Regions from separate parts of the Pseudovibrio sp. FO-BEG1 genome, predicted to be linked through region 2. Evidence: riboswitches for the same ligand, from Rfam matches in the RefSeq annotation. Region 2 holds a riboswitch; each other region holds the start of a gene.

Region 1 (3,279 bases), 2.3 Mb from region 2:
GTGAGGTTGTTGGGGTTGCCTCAATTCCGTCATCCCGCGCTTGATGCGGGATCCAGTGAATGGGGTGGCAGAGGGAATGCTACCCCTTATTTTCAGGGAGTGGACGTGGTGTGGGTGGCACTGGTAATTTTTAGGGAGGTGCTGACCTGCGGCGGGTGGTATCGCCGCAGACCAGCAGGGCACCGATTGGCGAGGATGCGGGGTGTATTTGCGTTTCGCCATTGGCACCGGAGCAAGAGGCACTAGTTTGTGCCATTTACCATTCACAGTGATGTTGCACGCGCTTTGCGTGGTCAGGGTTGCCGATCACGTTTAGCGCATTGCACGATCAAGCCATTTCCTGAGCCAGTCCCTAAAATGAGGCTGGCTCTTTTCTTTGCTGCCGGGCTGTTTCCTCATTTGAACGCGATGGGCTTTGAGGATTGAGCGCTCGAGCAAAGGGCAATACGGCTTAATCAGGAAGCGGAACTTTTGTGTTTATTGGCTGCGGATGAGCGACCCGCTCTAACATTCCGCAGCTCTTTTCCAGTGCTTCGAGGCGATCGCGGAAGGCGTGATGCAGAGTGAACAGGGCATCGCGCTCGCTGGAGTGCTGCATTCTCTCTGTCAGCACAAGGTGCTGAATATACGAGAGGTTCTGCAGATCCGAGACAGCGACGATGACTTCGTCAATTTCATTTTGGAAAGTATTTGTGGCGCTACATGCGCATGCGGAGTCGTTCATTCTCAATCCCTCTGTTTGTAGGGTGTTGAACAACCGCGCGACAACAAGGCTTTCGACGGCCCGCTGGCGAGCGGGAGGTTCGAAACCTGCAAACAGACAGGCGAGTTTATTCCCCCCGAAGGGGTATTGTATTCACCGCCCTCCCGCTCATAGCAAAGGGTTTGCGCGCTACCTATAAAGCAGGCACAAAAAATCCGCTAGTCGACGGGAGCGGTAACCGCTGTTTGGAGAGGTTTCGACGCCTCATGTATGAATGTTGAATGAAAACCAGAGGTTGTCAAACTGACAGTTTTTACAGGGATGTGGATGGCAGAGTTTACGCTCGCCTGGTGAGGCGGTTGAGCTGTGGTTTGGGTCTGTGCTCATGGCTCTGGGTCCCGCATCGGGTGCGGGATGACGGTGGGTGGTTGAGGCTGCTATCAACAGCACCTCAGGTTCCTTCGCGAAAACTCTTGCAATTGGGGGCGGTAAAACTCAGTATGCGCGCTGATGGTTTCTGGGGAGCGAAAGGCCTCGGGATTAAAAGGGAACACGGTGAAGTGTAGCCAACAGGCGCTAATTCCGTGACTGCCCCCGCAACTGTAAGCGGTTAGCGAAGCCAAGCGTGCCACTGGAGAGATCCGGGAAGGCTGGCTGAGCACGGACCCGCGAGTCAGGAGACCTGCCATTATGTTTCACTTCAACCCGGGCGGGGCGTCCCGGAAGGAGGCCATAATGGTTGCATTGGCGCAAGCCTCTCACATATCCGGTTTCTATTTGCCCCCGCTGCAGCGCGGAGGGCGTTATGAGACCTTTTTCCTCACCAACTAAACTTTATCCCGGATCGTTTTGCGAGCCGCTGATGGTCTGCGCATGCGTGCGCTTGACTTTTACTTCAGGATTCGACAATTGATGTTACGTTATAACGTTACATCGATAATTATGTAGCGTTTCACTCAGGTGGGGTGGTTGAATGCTGGATCCTGTTTCTTTTCATTTCAATGGCTTAGGCTGTCCGATCAGGGCTGAACGGCGCAAGGATGCTTTGTCATGAGCGCGGCTTGTGTATCCGTTCGCGAGGTTTCCTGGGCGCCGGATCGTAAGAGCGCGCTTGTTCTGAAACCGCTGAGCTTTGAGCTGGCGGCGGGGCACACCCTTGGTGTTGTGGGGGCGAACGGGGCTGGGAAATCGACACTGCTGCGGCTGCTTTATCGCTTCAACAAGCCGATGAGCGGGCAGATTTGCATTGGTAGCGATGACATCTGGTCTCTTTCAGCTCGGGCAACAGCGCAGCGGGTGGCAGCGGTGCTGCAGGAGCAGCCGACAGATTTTGCTCTCAGGGTACGCGAGATTGTGGAGCTGGGGCGCACACCCTATCGCAGCGGGCTGGCGGCTTCCGGTGAACATGACCGGCAGGTGGTGGATCGTGCGATCCATGCTTTGCAGCTGGATGGGCTGGCCGGGCGGTTGTTCGGCACGCTTTCTGGCGGGGAACGTCAGCGGGTGATGGTGGCACGGGCTTTGGCGCAGGAGCCGGAGCTGCTCATTTTAGATGAACCGACCAACCATTTAGACATTCGCCATCAGCTGGAAATTCTGAAGCTGATTGAAGAGCTGGATCTGACGATCATCACCAGTTTGCACGACCTGAACATGGCGGCGCAGGTGTGCGATCAGATCCTGCTGCTGGATCACGGGCAGATGCTGGGCTTTGGGGCTCCGGAGCAGATCCTCTCCCCTGCCCTTGTTTCGCAGGCGTTTCACGTGCGGACCACGCGTGATCAGCTGATGGCCCGGCAACAATCCCTCCTTACTTTTGATCTTCACTCATAAGGACTGTTTTCATGAAAAACTTTGGTTTGGCGCTGACTGTAGCGCTGCTTACTTCTTCGGCTGCCTTGGCAGAGGTTTCCGTACAAAGCTGTAGTCGCACCGTTGAGTTTGATGGCGTGCCGCAACGGGCTGTTTCCAACGACTCCAACCTGACAGAGATGATGCTGGCGCTGGGGCTGCAGGACAACATGGTGGGTTACACCGGCGTTTCTGGCTGGAAGACACTGGATGCAGAGCTGACCGACAAAGTGGCTGTGTTGCCAGAACTCTCCCCGAAGTACCCAAGCAAGGAAGTGCTGATCGGCGCTGATGCGGACTTCTACTTCGCGGGCTGGAACTACGGCATGAAGGTTGGCGGTGAGGTAACGCCAGAAACGCTGGAGCCGTTTGGCATCAAGGTGTACGAGCTGACCGAGAGCTGCATCCATCTCGGTGAGAAGCCTAAGGTTTCCATGGATGACATGTACAATGACCTTTTAAACCTTGGCCGCATCTTTGGTGTTGAGGCGCGGGCGGAAGCGCTGGTGCAGTCTTATCGTGATGAGCTGACGCAGTTCAAAGCTGGCCTGAAAACCTCTGACACACCGCTGCGCGTGTTTGTTTATGACAGTGGCGAGGATTCTCCATTCACTGCCGGTCGTTATGCCATGCCGACTGCGATGATTGAAGCGGCCGGAGGCACCAACGTGCTGGATACGCTGGAAAAGAGCTGGGCGCGGGTGAACTGGGAAGCTGTGGTTGAG
Region 2 (3,279 bases):
TGTTCTTGTCTGAGGAGCTGTCTCTGCAGGCCGTTATCGGCATTGCCTGCGTTCTTGTCGGCGTTATCCTCGCCATCGCATTCGGAAAGCGCAAAGACCAACTGCATAAATGGGAAGCAATCAGAGGTCCGGTCGTGGTCGGCGTCCTCTTCGGCACTTTGGCGGCTCTCTCCCAGTCCGTGGGTTCGATCATCATCCGTCCCGTCATGGAAAGCGGCGCTGATCCTGTCGCGATCTCCCTCATGCGCTGTACTATCGCTGCCTTTGGCTTGCTGGCGCTGTTCTACCTGCCAGGCCGTCCATTCCGCCTTGCAAACCCGATCAACAAAGAGATCGTCGCACTCGCATCCTTGTCCGGCATGCTTGGCATGGGCATCGGTATGACCTTGATCCTCTATGCGCTCAGCGGCGGCGAAGTAGGCATTGTCTCTACGCTTTCCGCAACAACACCAGCAATGATGCTGCCAGTTCTCTGGTGGCAGACCAAAGAGTTCCCAGCCATCGGTGCATGGATCGGAGCACTCCTCGTTATTGTTGGCTGTGCACTGATCTTCATGAGCTAATCAGCGAGAAAGATCATACTCTATCTAACCACCACAAGCAGGTGCGACCGACTAAGGCCGCACCGCAAGATCTGGTAGTGGAACAATCACTTGCAATTTCTGTGAGTTTACCCGGCAATTGGTCGAATTTTATCAAGTTCCTTGCAGAGGCAGTTGACGGAAGCCCCCGAAATCTGATCAATAGCCGGGTATTTGGTATTTTTATCGATCAGATGAAAATGAAAAGGGAACACGGTCCTATTGGATAAGCCGTGGCTGCCCCCGCAACTGTAAGCGTAGAGTTGTTGCTCACACATGCCACTGATGCTGTTGTTTAAAGCAGTGTTGGGAAGGCGGAGCAGCAATAAGGACGCGCAAGCCAGGAGACCTGCCAGATGCAGTCACTCACCCAAAGCACGGGGCGTGCTAAGGGGCGGTATTCCGTTCAGGTGACATTCACAGTGCGTCTGACCGGCAATCAAACACACCTCTTTTCAAGAGGTTAGAGTAGATTTCTCCAAAGACGCACAATGCAATCAACAGCATAGCAGTTCTGAAAGCTGCTGTGAATGGTGGACCAAACTCGTGCGTAACACATCTTGGATCGCAGCTACCCTCAAATCCGGCGTAGCTCTCTCAGCACTCCTCAGCTCAACCCTCGCATCAACTGCGCAGGAAGCTGATCTCGACGAAGTCATCGTCATCGCCAACAGAACGGAAACCGAAGCCGGCAAAGTCGGCTCCACAACCCATGTCGTCACCGAAGAAGACCTTAAAAACGATGGCGCTACGTTCGTCTCTGAATACCTGATCAAACTCCCAGGCATTTCCTTTTCGCAGAACGGAGGGGCGGGGAAAGCAAGTGCTCTACGCATCCGTGGAATGAGCGGCTACTACACAAAAATCCTTGTTGATGGGGTCGATATTGCAGACCCATCTGGAACGCAAGTCGAAGCGCGTCTTGAGCACATTCTGTTAAACGATGTGGAGCGAATTGAGATTCTGAAAGGTTCGCATAGTGCTTTGTATGGCGGACAAGCTGTTGGTGGTGTCATCAACATCATTACCAAGCGAGCTGAGCCTGGCACCGTAAAACACAATGCTGCGGTGGAGGGTGGTAGTTACGGGACTGTGAATGCGTCCTATGGGTTTCAGGCTGCTACTGATAAAGCAGACATTGCAGTTAATGTGCAGCGTTACCATACCGATGGTTTCAGCGCGCAAACTCCCAAAGGCGGGGCTGCAGATGAAGACGGATATGAAAACCTGACCTTCTCTGCAAAAGGCTCCGTCGATGTTACAGATGCATTGAACTTATACTTTGTCGCTCGCGGTACAGATGGTCATAGCGAGTATGATGGCTTTAATAATCCTGATGCCCGCAACGAACAGGACTATCGCCAATACATTGGTAAACTGGGAGCAAATTTTGCTTGGTTGGATGACCGTATGACAACCGATGCTTCATTCCAGATTGTTGATACCACTCGTAAATACTACGGTGACAATCCTGGTACATATAAAGGCGATCGCTATAAGTTTGATGTGTTGAACACCTTCGATGCAACCGATGAAATCACGTTGAATTTTGGCGGTGATTGGATGCATGAAGATTATGCTGAATATGGCAGCAGTCGTATATTTGGTGGCTTTGTTGAAGCAATGGTTGAACCGACTGACGAGCTTAGTCTCTCTGTGTCATCCCGTTTGGATCACCATTCTCGTTTTGGAACATACTGGTCTGGTCGCGCGACCACGTCCTACCAGTTGCTGGAAGGAACACGCTTCCGTTCAAGTTTTGGCAATGGCTTCCGCGCACCTTCTCTCAACGAGTTATTCGGCAAATGGGGAGCCAATCCAGATCTGAAGCCAGAAACAAGCGTGAGCTTTGATGCTGGTATCGATCAGGACTTCCTGGATGGTAAAGTACGTCTTGGAGCAACTTACTTCCACATACTGACTGAAGATCTCATCGCGTACACAAGCAAGTACGAACAGATCGACGGCTTGTCCCGCAGTCAGGGCGCAGAACTCTCCGCCAGCTGGGATGTGCTCGATAACCTGAGTTTCAATGCTGCTTACACCTACACATGGGCTGTTGGGCCGGATAAAAAACGTCTGCGCCGTGTGCCTCTGCATGATGTCAATGTCGGCGCCACGTATAAGCCGGTGGATGTTTTGTCTCTCAACCTCAACACCAGTTATGTTTCTGGCATTGAAGACAACGGAGACCTCGACGATTTTGTCTTGGTCAACGCAAAAGCGGCTTATCAGTACAATGATAATCTGACATTCCACGTTCGCGGCGAGAACCTGTTGGATCAGGACTATGAGCGGATCAAGGATTATCAGACACCGGGCCTTTCCGTTTACGCTGGTGTTAGCGCCAGTTTCTGATTAAGTATGCCGCTCAGCAAAGGTTGGGCGGCATTCTCTGGTTTCTTCAGTACTGCCCGATGCTGCGTCCCAAACTCTCACGCTGCTCAAAAGGTCTAAATGCGAAATAAGATCAAAAAGATCATGCAGACCGCACTGCTGATGACGCTGGTTATCAGCCCGGCAGCGGCCCATGCAGATGTGAGTGGAGTGAGTGCACCCAGACGGGTCGTATCCATGAACCTGTGCACCGACCAGTTTTCCATGTTGCTCGCAGGTGAGGGGCAGCTTGTCTCGGTTTCCAGATTGGCATCAGACCCAACGCTCTCTGTCATGAGTGAAGAGGCAAAAGCCTACCCGA
Region 3 (3,279 bases), 1.7 Mb from region 2:
TGTGACATCCGGCAGGTTCAGAGTGGTGTCAATCAACAAGCATGCAGCAGAGCTGATTACGATCAGAAGCAATGCGCGGTTGAAGAAGCGGGACGCCCGCATACGTTCCTGAATGAACAGGCTGGAATACACGACAAGTATTCCAAGAACACCAAGCGCAAATAATCCCACGGACAAAATGGTCCATAGGTTCTGCTGCTGTGTCAGGAGTTCTGCCTGATTTAACGAGCCTTGAAGGCTGGTGTTCGCTGGATCAAAAATTGACGCATACGAAGACACCGACATGAAGTGTAACGATAAACCAATCAGCGTAAGTAAGAGCAATACTGGAAGTAAAAGGGCTCGGAAATGCATTTGGGTACCCCAAGAAATTCTTGGGCATAATTGTTTGAAATTGTTGCGCATTTATTAAGAATTCTAGGGAGTTGAGGGTTTCATCCTAAAAAGTATCGAAAAGAGAGGCGTATATGACGTTTATCTGACGCTTTCAAAGCAAATTGATGAAAATTGTAAGTAAAAGTTTCGGTGATTGAAATTACTTATATACGTGAATACTCGTATTTGTCTTCAAGTTGAGAGAAAAGAGATTCCGCCCGTCAATCATGATTCTCTTCTCTTTTCACAACTGCATTTAGTTCATTTTTTATGGGCAATTGATGTGCATTGTAGGTCTCCATCTTGCTTGAACAGCTTCTGGGTGATCTTGAGCGATGCAGTGGTCCAGCTTGTTTTTATACTCCGCAGTTTCAGTCATGCAGCCAACCGGTGGTGAGCGGGATAATATCCTGCCAAGCTGGAGTTCCACCTCAGCACGTCACGGGATTATCGAGAGCATTGAGCGCATGGGGCGGACGGAAAGCCCGGAGTTTGTGGCACTGGAAGACCGAGTTGCCGTGCTTGTGGGCGATGGTGCATTGTGGAGCGCCGCTGTACAGAGCGCTGACAATAAAGTCGTGCCACCCAATGCTGACGGAGATCTTGGCAGTTTCGCTGACTACAGCGAAAGCGTGCGAGCTCATTTGTCTCTCAATGGGCCGAAAGCAGTTGGTGCCAAGTATCGGGAGTTCGCCTATCAGCCTTTGAAGGAACTGGTGGGTTTCCTGAAAGAACATCACTTTGAAATCTGGGTGCTGAGCTTTGGTGATCATGAAGTGGATCGCACCATGGTGGAGCTGAACTATGGTTTGCCACGTTTCAGGGTTATTGAAGTGTCAGCGACTTCTAGTGAAACCCCGTCTTTGGAGTTGGCGCGTGCGATCTGGGATCGGATTGGCGCAGCCCCCACAGTCTTTCTGGGCCGTACACAGACAGATCTGGGGCTATTGCAGCTGGCAGGGAAAGGCGTGGGCACTTTGAAAATTCAGATTGCGTCTGGCCAGAGTGGGGTACAAGAAGCCTCCGGCACAACTCCAGATAAGGTCTCCGGAAAGGTTGATTCTTGGAGCTTTGTGATTTCACCAGAGAGACATTGGCTCAGGAAGTTTTCGTGGCAGGCTCCCTCCGTGACCAGCCTGAGTAAGAATTAGTAGAAAATACTGAGACTTTCGTTGAGGTCTCTCAGAGATATATTTGAGTTGTTCTAGTTTTAATCGATTGAAGGACTGACTAGTTTTGCAACAATGAATAATATCTGCTGTTTCAGAAGTAATTTTATTTATTTTGATGAAGATCAATGAAGGGATGGAGCACTCTGATATCTCTAAATGCAGCTTCGGCTGGCACTCGGATGGGGGAGTGTCAACTTTCTTAAAGGCGTGTACCACCGGGTACACGCCTCTTTTTTTGCCTGCAGCTTGCAGTGGCTTCTTCTGAGTAAAAATCTCAGGAGTTGAGCGTTTTCCCAACCTCCTCTTATTTCTAGTTGTGTCTTCTCCTGGAATTTACGATATTCCGGCTGTTGGGTTCTATAGAAGCCAAGCTTCTTGGATGAAAAGGGAATGCGGTAGGGATGACCAAAGATGGGCCCGAGCCGCAGCTGCCCCCGCAACTGTTACGTGGTGCGTTCCTCATAAAAGCCACTGGAGATGATCTCTGGGAAGGCGAGTGATGCAAAAGCCATGAGCCAGGAAACCTGCCCGACACAACATAAACTCAAACCGCACGGTGGGTGCGAAGAGGAGCATATTAAATGCATATTGAACCGGGTTACGTTTCTGCGGCCAAGGTTATCGCTGCCAATGCAGGTGCCGTCGGCGTTTTTGTTTGGGGCTGCAAAGAGCAGATCTCTGAATTTCTGAAAGAGCCGCTTACTCCGCTGAAAACACTTTTGGCTGCTGGTTTCTTCTCCATTTTCATGCAGAGTTTCCATATGTCTGTCGGGCCATCCGAGCTTCATTTTATTGGGGCGATGGCGATGTATCTGACACTCGGCTTTACGCCTGTTCTGCTAGGGTTTGCGATCGGCCTGTTGTTTCAGGCACTCGCTTTTGATCCGCAGGACATGTACCACCTCGGCGTGAACAGCCTGTCTTTGATGCTGCCGCTGATTTCCGTTCATTATCTGGGCGGTAAGCAGCTGTTTGACAAAGACCTGACCAAACGTCTGAGCTTTGCTCAGATCCTGAAGCTGGATGCTATGTACTATGCTGGTGTGACTGGTATGGTTGGCTTCTGGCTGATGATTGGCGAAGTGGCAACACCGTTTACGGCGTGGGCGCAGTTTGCCTTGTCTTATCTGGCAATTGTTGTCTTTGAGCCTATTGTGACCTTCCTTGCTGTGAAGGGCCTGAAGGCCATTGAAGACAATGCCGTGGTTCGGAATCTTACCGTGGTTCCGCAGCTGAAGATGGGTTAAGTTTCTACGAGTTTACTTTTAGCAGGGGCAGCGGTTTTTACTTGCTGCCCTTTTTCTTGCTTTCGCGAAGCTGGCGGCTTTGCAAAAATCCTGATTTTGGAAGAAAAAAGCGGCGGATTTGATCTTCGCTGAAGTGTTATGGATTGCCCCGTGGCGCAGCTTCCACTATGAGTGCTTCCCAGAGAATTCTTAGTTTACACAGATCAGGAGATGCAGGCAGTCCATGGCGCGCCAGTTCATCTATCACATGCACGGGGTCTCCAAGGCCTACGGTGCTAAAAAAGTACTCGACAACATTCACCTGTCTTTCTACCCGGATGCGAAAATCGGTATCCTTGGTCCTAACGGTGCAGGTAAGTCCACTCTTTTGAAGATCATGGCTGGTCTGGATAAAGAGTACACCGGTGAAGCATGGGCTGCTGAAGGTGCCAAGGTTGGTTACCTGCCGCAGGAACCACATCTGGACCCGGACAAGACCGTCTTTG

What was found. A riboswitch is a leader RNA that binds a small molecule or an ion and turns the genes downstream of it on or off. The one in region 2 is predicted to bind cobalamin.
Region 1: linked by a shared signal. The riboswitch ahead of PSE_RS02850 (ABC transporter ATP-binding protein) and the one ahead of PSE_RS13560 (TonB-dependent siderophore receptor) in region 2 are both predicted to bind cobalamin.
Region 3: linked by a shared signal. The riboswitch ahead of PSE_RS21095 (energy-coupling factor ABC transporter permease) and the one ahead of PSE_RS13560 (TonB-dependent siderophore receptor) in region 2 are both predicted to bind cobalamin.

The regions. Positions count from the first base shown of each region.
Region 1 is NC_016642.1:611,415-614,693, reverse strand. Features, by position in the region: gene PSE_RS02855 (hypothetical protein) at 452-724, opposite strand; cobalamin riboswitch at 1,198-1,408, shown strand; gene PSE_RS02850 (ABC transporter ATP-binding protein) at 1,754-2,536, shown strand; gene PSE_RS02845 (ABC transporter substrate-binding protein) at 2,548-3,279, shown strand, end outside.
Region 2 is NC_016642.1:2,959,182-2,962,460, forward strand. Features, by position in the region: gene PSE_RS13555 (DMT family transporter) at 1-563, shown strand, start outside; cobalamin riboswitch at 740-953, shown strand; gene PSE_RS13560 (TonB-dependent siderophore receptor) at 1,128-2,939, shown strand; gene PSE_RS13565 (ABC transporter substrate-binding protein) at 3,039-3,279, shown strand, end outside.
Region 3 is NC_016642.1:4,687,518-4,690,796, reverse strand. Features, by position in the region: gene PSE_RS21105 (EAL domain-containing protein) at 1-285, opposite strand, end outside; gene PSE_RS21100 (hypothetical protein) at 711-1,526, shown strand; cobalamin riboswitch at 1,883-2,094, shown strand; gene PSE_RS21095 (energy-coupling factor ABC transporter permease) at 2,129-2,794, shown strand; gene ettA (energy-dependent translational throttle protein EttA) at 3,018-3,279, shown strand, end outside.